DNA from 3 places in the Arthrobacter sp. FB24 genome. Region 3 is predicted to be linked to each of the others. Evidence: riboswitches for the same ligand, from Rfam matches in the RefSeq annotation. Region 3 holds a riboswitch; each other region holds the start of a gene.
The links. Region 3 has a riboswitch for thiamine pyrophosphate ahead of ARTH_RS19580 (ECF transporter S component). Riboswitches for the same ligand answer to the same signal wherever they lie in the genome.
Positions count from the first base shown of each region.

Region 1: linked by a shared signal. The riboswitch ahead of ARTH_RS12105 (bifunctional hydroxymethylpyrimidine kinase/phosphomethylpyrimidine kinase) and the one ahead of ARTH_RS19580 (ECF transporter S component) in region 3 are both predicted to bind thiamine pyrophosphate.
Region 2: linked by a shared signal. The riboswitch ahead of thiC (phosphomethylpyrimidine synthase ThiC) and the one ahead of ARTH_RS19580 (ECF transporter S component) in region 3 are both predicted to bind thiamine pyrophosphate.

Region 1 is NC_008541.1:2,679,266-2,683,559, forward strand. Features, by position in the region: gene ARTH_RS12105 (bifunctional hydroxymethylpyrimidine kinase/phosphomethylpyrimidine kinase) at 30-1,625, opposite strand; TPP riboswitch at 1,608-1,705, opposite strand; gene ARTH_RS12110 (Rne/Rng family ribonuclease) at 1,823-4,294, opposite strand, start outside.
Region 2 is NC_008541.1:2,778,869-2,783,162, forward strand. Features, by position in the region: gene ARTH_RS12600 (VOC family protein) at 80-955, opposite strand; gene ARTH_RS12605 (amidohydrolase family protein) at 1,039-2,121, opposite strand; TPP riboswitch at 2,207-2,314, shown strand; gene thiC (phosphomethylpyrimidine synthase ThiC) at 2,309-4,189, shown strand; gene ARTH_RS12615 (hypothetical protein) at 4,158-4,294, opposite strand, start outside.
Region 3 is NC_008541.1:4,348,993-4,353,286, forward strand. Features, by position in the region: gene ARTH_RS19575 (ABC transporter ATP-binding protein) at 1-981, opposite strand, end outside; gene ARTH_RS19580 (ECF transporter S component) at 998-1,630, opposite strand; TPP riboswitch at 1,704-1,847, opposite strand; gene ARTH_RS19585 (DUF4235 domain-containing protein) at 1,998-2,261, shown strand; gene mnhG (monovalent cation/H(+) antiporter subunit G) at 2,279-2,698, opposite strand; gene ARTH_RS19595 (monovalent cation/H+ antiporter complex subunit F) at 2,688-2,966, opposite strand; gene ARTH_RS19600 (Na+/H+ antiporter subunit E) at 2,963-3,508, opposite strand; gene ARTH_RS19605 (Na+/H+ antiporter subunit D) at 3,505-4,294, opposite strand, start outside.

The DNA of each region.
Region 1 (4,294 bases), 1.7 Mb from region 3:
GCCGCAACGACTTCCGGAACCGTGCCCCACTATCGTACCGGCTCGGGAATGCTTTGCGGTGCAGCGTGAAGCCTCGGCGCGTCGAAGAATTCCACCTCGTACCGGCACGACTGCCGGAAGGCCACCCGCATGGCTTGCCGCTCCGCGTCAGACGCGGCACGGGCAGCGTCGTCGGCAATGCGCACCGCCTGCCGGGTGGCGGCGGCAAACCCTTCGTCCGCGTAGGTGCGGAGCCATTCGGCGTACGGGTGGTCCGGGGCCGACCCGGCAGCAAGGAACTGCCCGTGCAGGGTGGCACCCACCTCTGCATACAGCCAGAAGCATGGGAGCACAGCGGCGACGAGTACCCCGTAGCTGCCTGAAACGGATGAGGCCAGCAAGTGGTCCACGTAGGACTTCGTAACCGGTCCGAGTGCGGTGTCCACGTTCCGTGTGCTGAGCCATGTCCGGTGCAGTTCGGACTCGACTTCAAGGCATTGCTGTGCCGACCGCGCCCAGAACAGCTGTTCCACCTCGGTCGGGGCAATGGCGGCGGCGCGCGAAAGTACCCGGGAATAGCCGTTCAGGTAGATGGCATCCTGGGCAAGGTAATAGGCGAAGTGCTGCTCGGTGAGGGAGCCGTCGGCCAGGCCGCGGATGAAGTCGAGCTCGTAGACGGCGTCCAGGTCCGGCCCGGCATCTTGCCAGAGCACCGCTGCGAACCGGCCTTCGGGGGGCGCATCACTTCCTTTGGGGGCCAGGTGGTGGAAATGGTGCACCGGGCCGTTGCCTGTTCCCACGTCCAAGGCGCCGGCTTCCCGGAGCGCCCCCTGCAACCATGGCTTCACTGTCCGCAAGGATTCCTCCCAGTCCCCCAGCCTCGCCTGCGCGGTGGCCATTGCCGAGGACAGGGAGCAGCCGGTGCCGTGGCTGTTCATGGTATCGATCCGCTCGCCGGGTACAACCACAACGTCCTGGGCGAGCAGCCCTGCCGTGTTGACCAGCGCGTCAGGGCACTCCCCGCCGTCGAGGTGTCCGCCCTTGACGAGCACAGTGGCGCCGGTCCGGGCGGCGAGGCGCTTCCCCTGGGCGAGTGCCGCCTCCCAGTCGTCCGCGAGCGGTTCGTTGAGGAGCATCGCCAGTTCCGCCAGGTTGGGAGTGACGAGGTCGGCGAGGGGCAGGAGTTCGCGCAGTGCCGCCTCGGCCGCCTCCTGCAGGAGCCTGTCCCCGCTGGTGGCGACCATCACGGGGTCAAGAACCACGACGGCGGGACGGGCCTTCTCCAGCCAGCTGCGGACAGCGGCGATCACCGAAGAGTCACCCAGCATGCCGATCTTGACGGCGTCAATGCTGATGTCGTCGCTGATGGCTTCAAGCTGGGCCGTCAGGAAATCCGCCGGGGGCACGTGCACGGCACGAACGCCACGGGTGTTCTGCGCCGTCAGGGCGGTGATGGCAGCCATGCCGTATCCGCCGTTTGCGGCAATGCTTTTGAGGTCGGCCTGGATCCCCGCCCCGCCGGACGGATCGGAGCCGGCGATGGCCAGGACCCGGGGCGTACTGCGCAGGACAGTGCCGCCCGGTGATGATTCGCGGGCGACTTCGGAGGCAGGGGTGGGCAGGAATGATGAGGCCAAAGGAGACATCCCTTCGCCGGTGCTAACCGGACAGGTTCAACGGGTGTGGATCTCAGCCGGCCCTGTGCGCGGCACCCCGTGTCAGTCCCCTAGCCTAGCTGTTCCACCGCAACGAACTCACGGGCACGGCCCGAAACCGGCGTATTGCTACGCCAGTCCCGGACCGCACCCGCGATGTCAGCGTGTGGGACCGTGGTGCTGTGGGATCAGAGCTCGGAGGCCGGTACTCCCACACCCAGGATGATCGGCTCGCTGGCCGGTGCCTTGGCGGGCACATCCTTCTTCGCCGGCTCGGGAGCCTTTGCCTCATGGGTGTGCCCTGACGCGGCCACAGGAGCAGTTTCGTGGTGTTCCACGGACGTCTCGTTGGCTGCGCCCTGGGCGCGGCTGGCACTCCGGTGACGGCGGGGACGGCGCGCCCGGCCCTGGACCGCAGTGTGGTCGGTGTAGTCGGCTTCAGCAGCGGGTGCTGCCGGGGCCTGGACCGACGGCACACGGGCGGGTGCCTCGACCGGCGCCTGGGCGGACGGAGCCTGCTGCTCAGCCGGTGACGCCGGAGCCTCAGCAGCTGCAGGCTCACCCAGGTGCGCGAAAGCCTCAGCGAGCCGGTCGAGAGTCAGGGCGGCTCCGGACGCGGGTGCTTCGCCGGCATGCTCAACAAACGGCAGTGCCACCTTTTCGCCACCGAAGGTCAGAACGGCCGCGGGCCGTCCTGCGGCTGCTGCTTCAGATTCCGACACCTTGGCCGGCCTTGCCGTGGCGGGCTGGGTGGTGGACGGCTGGGCCGCCCCTTCCCCGGCCGTCGCTCCGGCTTGCCCGGAAGGAGCCTGCGCGGCGAGTGCCTGGCCGACAGCCTGTGCGGCACTTGCCTGTGCGGCGGCCGCCGGGGCTGCATGGCCCGTCTCGGAGTCATGCAGGTGGGCGGCGTGTGCTGCCGCAGCGATGTTGGCCAGGGCAACGCGGGTCGCTTCAGCCTTGGCGTGGCGTTCGGCTTCGGTGGGCTCGTGGTGCACCGGGGCCGGCGTCAACGGAACAGCCTCGGAGGCCGGCTGGCCGCCCTTGCCGCGGCGGCGGCTCTTGCGCTCCGTCCGGGGAGGCTGCTGGGCTTCCGTCCGCTGCACGTGGTGCTCGGCGGCAACAGTGTTGGCCCGGCGGTGTTCCACCGGCTCGTCGTGGGTGACGATGCCGCGGCCGGCGCAGGCCTCGCACTGCTCGCCGAAGACCTCCAGCAGCCCGGTGCCCATGCGCTTGCGGGTCATCTGCACCAGGCCCAGCGAGGTCACTTCCGCAACCTGGTGCTTGGTCCGGTCGCGTCCGAGGCACTCCACCATGCGGCGCAGCACAAGGTCGCGGTTGGATTCGAGCACCATGTCGATGAAGTCGATGACGATGATGCCGCCGATGTCGCGCAGCCGCAGTTGGCGCACCACTTCTTCAGCCGCTTCCAGGTTGTTCTTGGTGACGGTTTCCTCCAGGTTGCCGCCGCTGCCGGTGAACTTACCGGTGTTTACGTCCACCACGGTCATGGCTTCGGTGCGGTCGATCACGAGGGAGCCGCCGGAGGGCAGGAAGACCTTGCGGTCCAGGGCCTTGTGGATCTGCTCGTCGATGCGCCAGGCCGCGAAGATGTCCGTGTCCTTGGTCCACTTTTCGAGCCGCCCCACCAGGTCCGGTGCCACGTACGTCACGTACGCCTCGATGGTGTCCCAGGCTTCCTCGCCGGAGACGATCAGCTTGGAGAAGTCCTCGTTGAAGACGTCCCGGACCACCTTGATGGTGAGATCCGGTTCGCCGTAGAGGAGCTCCGGAGCAAGGATCTTCGTGGACGTGGCCTGGCTTTCAATGCCTTCCCATTGGGCACGCAAGCGGTTGATGTCGTGCGTCAGTTCTTCCTCGGACGCGCCCTCGGCAGCGGTGCGGACGATCACACCGGCGTCTTCCGGCAGGCGGTCCTTGAGGATCCGCTTAAGGCGGTTGCGCTCGACGTCGGGCAGCTTCCGGGAGATGCCGGTCATGGATCCGCCGGGAACGTACACGAGGTACCGGCCGGGCAGCGAGATCTGGCTGGTCAGGCGTGCACCCTTGTGGCCGACCGGATCCTTGGTGACCTGGACCAGCACGGAGTCGCCGGATTTCAGCGCGTTCTCGATCCGGCGCTGCTTGCCTTCGAGGTTGACGGCGTCCCAGTTGACTTCACCGGCGTAGAGGACTGCGTTGCGTCCGCGTCCGATGTCCACGAAAGCGGCTTCCATGGAAGGCAGCACGTTCTGGACCTTGCCCAGGTAGACGTTGCCGATCAGGGAGTCCTGCTGGGTCTTGGAAACGAAGTGCTCAGCCAGGACGCCGTCCTCCAGGACACCGATCTGGATTCTGTCGTCGCGCTGGCGAACGATCATCTGGCGGTCCACCGACTCCCGGCGGGCCAGGAACTCGGCCTCGGTGATGACAGTACGGCGCCTGCCGGTGTCGCGGGATTCGCGGCGGCGCTGCTTCTTGGCCTCAAGCCGGGTGGAACCCTTGACGGACGTGACGCGGTTGTTGACCGGCGCCTCGCTGATGGCCCGGGGTGCACGGACCCGGGTCACCGTGTTGGGCGGGTCGTCGTCTCCCCCGCCCGTCAGTTCGAGGTCCTGGTCACCGCGGCGGCGGCGACGACGACGGCGGGAGGTAACGCCGTC
Region 2 (4,294 bases), 1.6 Mb from region 3:
GGTCCGGCGGGCAGCTTCGCAGCCTTCCCGGACTTCCGGCTTCAGCCTAACCCAGAAGAACGCGCAGCTCAGCGCCGCCTCAGCGGACGGCGACGCGGATCCGGTTGCGCCACGGATCCTCAAACCGCAGCTCGGCTCCCGTGTGGTGCGACGCGACGCCGGCAACCCGCAAACGGTCGGCGAGCGCGCCGACGTCGTCCGTTTTTGGCACTTCGATCAGGACTTCTCCCAAACCAAGGGTGTCCCGGCGGGGTCCCGCGCCCCTGCTGTTCCAGACGTTCATGGCCATGTGGTGGTGGTAGCCGCCGGCCGAGACGAACAGGGCCTGCCCGTGCCATCCGGCAGTCTTTTCGAAGCCAAGAGTGCCCACGTAGAAGTCGTGCGCCGACTGGACGTCGCCGACCTGCAGGTGGATGTGCCCGACGCCGGCCGCAGCGTCGCGCTGACCGCTCACCGCGTCCTCAGTCAGGTAGTCCTGCAGGAACCGCTGCGGCGGCAGGGCAAGGCTGTCCATCACCACGTTGGCACCTTCCCACGACCAGGCGGTCCGGGGGCGGTCCCAGTAGAGTTCGATGCCGTTGCCCTCCGGGTCGTTGAAGTAGAAGGCCTCGCTGACGAGGTGGTCTGCGCTTCCCGTGAAAAGCCTCGGTTCATACCGGGCAGCAGAGGCCACCGTGGCAGCGAGCGACGGGCGGTCCTTGAACAGCAGTGCCGTGTGGAACAGCCCCGCCTCGCCCTTCGCCGGGAGGTTAAGCCCGGGGGCCGGCGCCAGATGGACCAGGGGCGCTCCGCGCCGTCCAAGGTACACGCCGCCGTCCTGCTCAGCCACGACGTCCAGCCCGAGCGCGCGCTGGTAATAGTCCGTCATCAGCTTCGTGTCGCCCACCTTGAGCATCACCGTGCCCATGGCGAGATCGGCGGGCAGCAGGTCATTGCTGCTGGATTCTGTGGTCATGCCAACTCCAAACTCCGGAAGCTAGGCCGCCGATGTCCGGCGACGCTTACATATAGTAAATTACTTGAAGGTTCAATTTATTCCTAGCGGAGATGCCGGCCCCGAAGAACGATGTGCTTGAGGTGCCGAAGTGTGGCCGGATTGACCCTGGGGTCCAGTTCGCACAGCACGACGTCGGCGCTGGCACCTTCCGCGATGCCGTCCGCTCCCAGCCACTCCCGCGCCGCCCAGGACGCGGCGTCCAGGGCTGACGCCGCTGGCAGGCCGGCGGCGTGGAGCGCCTGGATCTCGTCCACGATCCTGCCGTGGCTGATGACACTGCCCGCATCAGTCCCGGCGTAGATCGCCACGCCCGCTTCGAAGGCCTCGAGGATGCGCTCGTTCCGCCGTTCCCAGAGCGCCTGCATGTGCGCCGCGTACACCGGAAACTTCGCTTTCGCACGAGCCGCGATGTCCGGAAACGTCGCGATGTTGATGAGCGTGGGAACGATGGGAACGCGCTGGTCCACGAACCGGGGGATGTGGCGCGGCAGCAGGCCGGTTCCGTGTTCGATGCAGTCGATGCCGGCGTCGAGCATGTCATCCAGGGTGTCCTCTGCGAAACAGTGGGCGGTCACCCTGGCGCCTTCGTCGTGGGCGGCGCGCACAGCGTCCCGCACCACTGCGGCCGGGAACGACGGCGCAAGGTCGCCGGCGTCCCGGTCGATCCAGTCCCCTACGAGCTTGACCCAGCCGTCACTCGCCAGCGCCTGCTTGCGTACGGCCTCGACCAGTCCTTCCGGTTCCACTTCGATGGCGAATCCCCGGAGGTAGCGGCGCGTCCTGGCGATGTGGCGGCCGGCGCGGATGATGCGCGGCAGCTCCGGCCGCTGCTGGAGCCAGCGCGTGTCGTGGACGGCGCCGGCATCACGGACGAGCAGCGTGCCCGCGTTCCGGTCCGTGACAGCCTGCTCTTCGGCGACGGAATCCGGAACGTCACCGGCTGGTCCTAGCCCGATGTGGCAATGCGCATCGACCAGGCCCGGCAGCACCCAGCCGCTCAACACCAGGTCAGGCGGAGCGGCCGGCCGTGTGAATGTCAGCCTGCCGTCCACGGCCCAGAGGCCCTGCCGTTCCCGGTCCGGGGCGGTGAGCACGGTCCCGCTGAATTCGATGACGCCACGCATGCTTCCAGCCTAGACCGGCCGACTGCCCTCCCCAGTTGTGACCTGCATGTTACACGGACCCGCCCCGGCCCTGTGGTAGCTTCGTCTACGACCACACGGGTGCCCTTGCAAGGGCTGAGATCGGGCTGACGCGGCCTGCGACCGTTGAACCTGTCCGGGTAATGCCGGCGAAGGAAGTGAGTATTCCGTGAATACACAAGAAACACAGCTGATCCCTGCCCAAAACGAGGCCGCCCCCGGCAATTCGGCACCTGCCGAAGCGCAGTCCCTGAAGTCGCACTCGCTGGCATTCATCACCGATGAAGCCACCGGGATCCGGGTGCCGGTGACCGAAATCGCCCTTGAGGACTCACCGGGCGGGGCAGCCAACCCGCCGTTCCGCGTGTACCGGACTGCCGGGCCCGGCAGCGATCCCGTGGTGGGCCTGGAACCGTTCAGGACCCGGTGGATCGAGTCGCGGGCCGACACCGAGCCTTATGGCGGCCGGGAACGGAACCTGCTCGACGACGGCCGGTCGGCCGTGCGCCGCGGCGCCGCATCCGCGGAGTGGAAGGGCGCGCAGCCCGTGCCCCGCCGCGCCGTCGAAGGCAGGACTGTCACGCAGATGCACTACGCCCGGCAGGGTGTCGTGACGCCGGAGATGCAGTTCGTTGCCCTCCGCGAAAACTGCGACGTGGAGCTGGTCCGCAGCGAAGTGGCTGCCGGCCGCGCCATCATCCCCAACAACATCAACCACCCGGAGTCCGAACCGATGATCATCGGCAAGGCCTTCCTGGTGAAGATCAACGCCAACATCGGCAACTCGGCCGTCACGAGCTCCATCGCGGAGGAGGTCGACAAGCTGCAGTGGGCCACACTGTGGGGCGCCGACACCGTGATGGACCTGTCCACCGGCGATGACATCCACACCACCCGTGAGTGGATCATCCGCAACTCCCCCGTGCCGATCGGCACCGTTCCCATCTACCAGGCACTGGAAAAGGTCAACGGCGAGGCCAACAAACTGACGTGGGAAATTTTCCGCGACACCGTGATCGAGCAGTGCGAGCAGGGCGTGGACTACATGACCATCCACGCCGGCGTGCTGCTGCGGTATGTGCCCCTGACCGCCAACCGGGTGACCGGCATCGTCTCCCGCGGCGGCTCCATCATGGCCGGCTGGTGCCTTGCCCACCACCAGGAGAACTTCCTGTACACGCACTTCGACGAGCTGTGCGAAATTTTCGCCAAGTACGACGTCGCGTTTTCGCTGGGCGACGGGCTGCGGCCCGGTGCGACGGCGGACGCGAACGACGCCGCCCAGTTCGCCGAGCTGGATACCCTGGCCGAACTGACGCAGCGCGCCTGGGAGTTCGACGTGCAGGTGATGGTGGAAGGACCCGGCCACGTGCCGTTCCACCTGGTCCGTGAAAACGTGGAACGCCAGCAGGAACTCTGCAAGGGAGCACCGTTCTACACGCTGGGGCCGCTGGTCACGGACATAGCCCCGGGCTACGACCACATCACCTCCGCCATCGGCGCCACGGAAATCGCCCGCTACGGCACGGCCATGCTCTGCTACGTCACGCCCAAGGAACACCTGGGGCTGCCAAACAAGGACGATGTCAAGACAGGCGTCATCACCTACAAGATCGCCGCCCACGCCGCCGACCTCGCCAAGGGCCACCCCGGCGCGCACCAACGCGACGACGCCCTGTCCAAGGCCCGGTTCGAATTCCGCTGGCGGGACCAGTTCGCCCTCTCGCTGGACCCGGTCACCGCCGAATCCTTCCATGACGAGACGCTGCCCGCGGAGCCAGCCAAGACCGCGCACTTCTGCTCCATGTGCGGGCCCAAGTTCTGCTCAATGCGCATCAGCCAGGACATCAGGGACGAGTACGGTTCCGCCGAGGCACAGTCGGCACTCGCCGAGATGGCGGCAGGCATGCGTGAAAAGAGCAACGAATTCCTCGCAGCCGGCGGCAAGGTCTACCTACCCGAGCTGCAGCTTCCAGACCCGGAACGACCGGGCCGGCACGGTGCAGCGACGGGCGACGCTACGACGCCCGTGAGTGCTGACGCCTGCTGACTTCCGCGATGAACGACCGGATAACGCGGTCTCCCTCCACCGAATCCTGAGGCCGGTGTCCGCCCGCGGCAACGCGGTGCTGGGCACCGGTTTCACGCAGGTAAC
Region 3 (4,294 bases):
CACCGGTACCGGCTGGACAGCCTTGAACCGCCGCCGGCGGGGACGTTCGCGGGACACGGCAAGGTTCTCGGAGGCCAGCAGGAGGTTCCCGGCGCCCGGCTCTCCCGGGCCGCCCTGCGCTCCGGTGCCGGGTGCTCCGGTGGCACCGGTCCGCGCCCGGGTGGCGGGCACGTACCCGGGCACCCAGACGCCGGCGGCAACGAGCATGTCCCGCGCCTCTGCCAGGACCTGGTCCGGGGGGCCGTCCAGGAGCACCGCGGTGTCCGTGGCGGATCCCGGCTGCAGCACCACGATCCGGTCCACAAGGTCTTTCCATACGCCCACGCGGTGTTCCACCACCACCAGCGTTGCCCCGGTCTTGTCCAGGCACCGGCCCACGGCGTCACGGACTTCCAGGACGCCCGCGGGGTCCAGGTTGGCGGTGGGCTCGTCGAGGAGCAGCAGTCCTGGGCGCATGGCGAGGATGCCGGCCAGCGCGAGGCGCTGCTTCTGCCCGCCGGACAGGGCCGACGTCGGGTGGTCCAGCGGCAGGTGGGCCAGCCCGACGTCCTCGAGCGCCTCTCCGACACGCGTCCAGATGTCCGGGCGCGGGACGGCGAGGTTCTCGGCGCCGAAGGCGACGTCGTCCCCCACGCGGGAAAGGACCACCTGCGTCTCGGGGTCCTGCTGCATCAGGCCGGCTCGCCCGCGCCGGGCACGCGGCGGGGCGCCGTCGATCAGCAGGGTGCCGGTCTCGTCGGAGTCGTCGGCATCCGGCGTTCCGTCGTGGTGGGCTCCGGAGTCGCTGTCACCGAGCACCCCGGCGAGGGCATGCAGCAGCGTGGATTTGCCCGCGCCGGAGGGACCCAGCAGCAGCACGCGTTCGCCCGGCCGAATGTCCAGGTCCAGGCCGTGGACGGCGGGCCGGGACCGGCCGGCATGCCGCCAGCCCCAGCCGCGTGCCGTGACCGCTGCCGGGCGGACGGTGTCGGAAGACGTCATGAGCAGTGTGCGTTCATCAGGAGAAGACGGGCTCCGCCGCTGCCTTGCGGGAGGCGAAGGAGCTCAGCACGCCGGTCCGGGCCAGGCCGCGGGTGGCGATCCAGGACAGGCCGCCGGCGATGATCGCACCGGAGATGGCCGTGAAGATGATGTAAGCCAGCTTGTCGCCGGCGGCGTAGGCGATATTCCACCCCCACGGGGCGAACGAGTCGTTCAGGCCGCAGAAGAGGCCCGCAGCGGCACCGGCCAGTAGCGAAACGGGGAGGTTGAACTTCTTGTAAACGAACACCGCGAAGATGATCTCCGCACCGAGCCCCTGCACGAAGCCGGAGAACAGCACGGACGCGCCGTACTGCGAGCCCATGATCAGCTCACCGGTGGCGGCCACTGTTTCGCAGAACAGGGCGGCTCCGGGCTTGCGGATGATCAGCATGCCCAGGACGGCGGGAATCATCCAGCCGCCTGCGATGAGGCCGGTCAGCGGCGGGTAGACGGCGTTCATGGGCGGCGAAACGGCAGCGGCCCCCTGGGACCAGGCCCAGAAAATGACGCCGCCGGCTACTGCGATCAACGCGGCAACCACAATGTCCACCACACGCCAGTTGTACTTGCTGTTGCCAAGCGTCTGCTTGGCCGTCATTCCAGTCATTTTCTTCCTCCTGAGGTACAGGAGGGGAGAGTGCTACCCGGGCAGTCCGCGGCTTCCGCCGCCAGCTGCCGGACACTCTGAGAACTCGACTCCCTTGCGCCGGTACTAACCGGATCAGGTTCGAGGGTCTGCGGCTGTCCGCACTCTCAGCGCCCGCCTCCGGTTCCCTGGAAATGTTCCAGTGATGCCCGACGGCGACGCTCCCCTGTCGTATCAATTCGCCCTTGTGGGCGTGGATTAGTTTACACCCGCGGGCCCGCGAAATCCCGGGGAGGGTGTCACAATGCGCGGTGATGCGGCCGGGTTGATGCGGCTAGGCTAGGGGAAGCCCTGTTTCCGTCGTTTCCCACCTGTAAGGGGTACTGGAGTGAGTTTTTTCATCAAGCTGCTTGGAACCGGAGTGAGCCTGCTTGCCGGATTCGCCGGCACCAAGGCCGTTGACGTCGTCTGGGAAAAGATCACCGGCCGCAAGCCCCCGAAGGGCGACAAGGACGACGTCCCCACCACCCTGCGCAGCGCCCTGACCTTTGCGCTGATCTCGGCGGCTGTCAGCGCCATCATCCAGGTCCTGGCCAACCGGGGCACGCAGCGTGCCATCACCCGCTTCGCCAAGAGCCAGGACATCGTCTAGGCATTTGAGGGCCGCCGCTAGGCTGCGCCGTCGTCATCCTCGTCGGCGGCGCGCTTGGCGGCGGCCTTTTTGTCGGCTGCCTTCAGCACCACGGCCTCCAGTTCATCCGTGGTGAGCAGTTCCTTGTGCAGGTGCTTGGTGCGGTAGCCTGCCCTGCCCACCATGTGGGCAGACACCGGAACGGTGAGCACCTGGAAGATCCACGCCACGAAGAGCACGGGCCACACCCACCAGGTCCGCAGCTGCAGGCCCACCGAGGCCAGCAGCAGGAACAGCCCCAGCACCTGGGGCTTGGTGGCGGCGTGCATCCTGCTCATCAGGTCGGGGAAGCGCAACAGGCCGACCGCCGCACCGAGGGACATCAGGGCGCCCACCACCATAAAGACGGCCGACACTGCATCAATGATTGTGTCCACGGCAGATGGTTCAGGATTCATGGGGCTGCTCCCGCCGGTCGGCCACGAAGCGCGCCACGGTCACGGATCCGATGAACCCGATGATGGACAGCGCCACGAGCAGCATCAGGTTGTTCAGGTGCCGGTTGACGGCCATGTCTATGCAAAGCGTGGCACCGATGATGGCCAGCAGCACGTCAGAGGCCAGCACCCGGTCCAGCAGGGACGGGCCGATGGCGATCCGGACAATCGCCCCGGCTGCCGCCAGGGACAGGATCACGGCCGTCACGGCCAAGACAACGCCCATCATGCCCCTACCTCCTGTTTCAGTGCGGCCAGTTCCTCGCGGGTGCCCATGATCCTGATCAGTGCCGCCTCTGCGTCCCGGACCTCTTTGCGCAGGTTCACAATGTCCTCTCCGCTCCGCACGTTGAGTCCGTGGATGTAGAGCGTGGACGTGGAGCGGTCCACCTCAACCACCAGCGAACCCGGAATCAGCGAAATGACGTGGCCGGTGGCCGTCACCATCAGGTCCGAGTGGCTGCGCAGCTTGACCGCGACGACCGCGTTGGTCACCTTGGGCCCGCGGGCCAACGCCAGGTACAGCACCTGGAAGCTGGCGGCCACAACCTTGGCCAGGAACACCAGTGCGAACGGAACTGCCCGCACGATGCTGAAGCGGCCGCCCAGCTCCACCGGGGGCAGGTAGAAAAGCCGTGCCACCACTACCGCGATCAGCGCACCGAACAGCAGGTTACCGGGGCTGAAGTCCTGCCAGAGCGCTGCCCAGACGAACACCAGCCAGACGAGGAGGGGCAGTTCCTGCCGGATTGAGATCCGTCGGCGGTTCATTTGTTCCCCTCCTGCTGGACGGGTTCAGGCTGGGCGATCGGGGGCACGGGGGCGTTTTCGCCCAGCACGGCCTGGATGTAGGCGGACCGGTCCAGCATTTCCACGGCCGACTGGTCCGCCACCCGGAAGAGCGGCCCGGCAAAGACGGTGAGCGCCACACCGAAGGCCACGAGGCCCAGGGTTGATCCCACCATGGTCCGCGGCAGCAGCGTGACATTGCGCTTGCCTGCGCGGTCGCCCGTCTCGGAATCCTCAGGGGCCGCGAGCAGCACGGGGTCCGGGTTCTCGGCGTCCTCGGGTTTGCGCCAGAACGCGCGGTTCCACACACGGGCGACGGCCAGGAGCGTCAGCAGGCTGGTCACGACACCGCCGATCACCAGGGCGTAGGCCAGCGGGGTGCCAAGCTGCACACCGGCCTGCAGCAGCCCGAGCTTGCCCAGGAAACCCGAGAACGGCGGGATGCCGGCCAGGTTCATGGCGGGGATGAAGAACAGCAGGGCCAGGATCGGGGACAGTTTGGCCAGGCCGGCGACGCGGTCGATCGACGAGCTTCCGCCGCGGCGTTCGATCAGGCCCGTGACCAGGAAGAGGCTGGTCTGGATGGTGATGTGGTGGGCCACGTAGAACACCGCCGCGCCAAGTCCGGCCACCGAGGACATCGCCAGCCCGAACACCATGTAGCCGATGTGGCTGACGAGGGTGAACGAAAGAAGGCGCTTGATGTCGCTCTGGGCCAGCGCACCCAGGATTCCCACCACCATGGTCAGTAATGCCACCACCATCAGC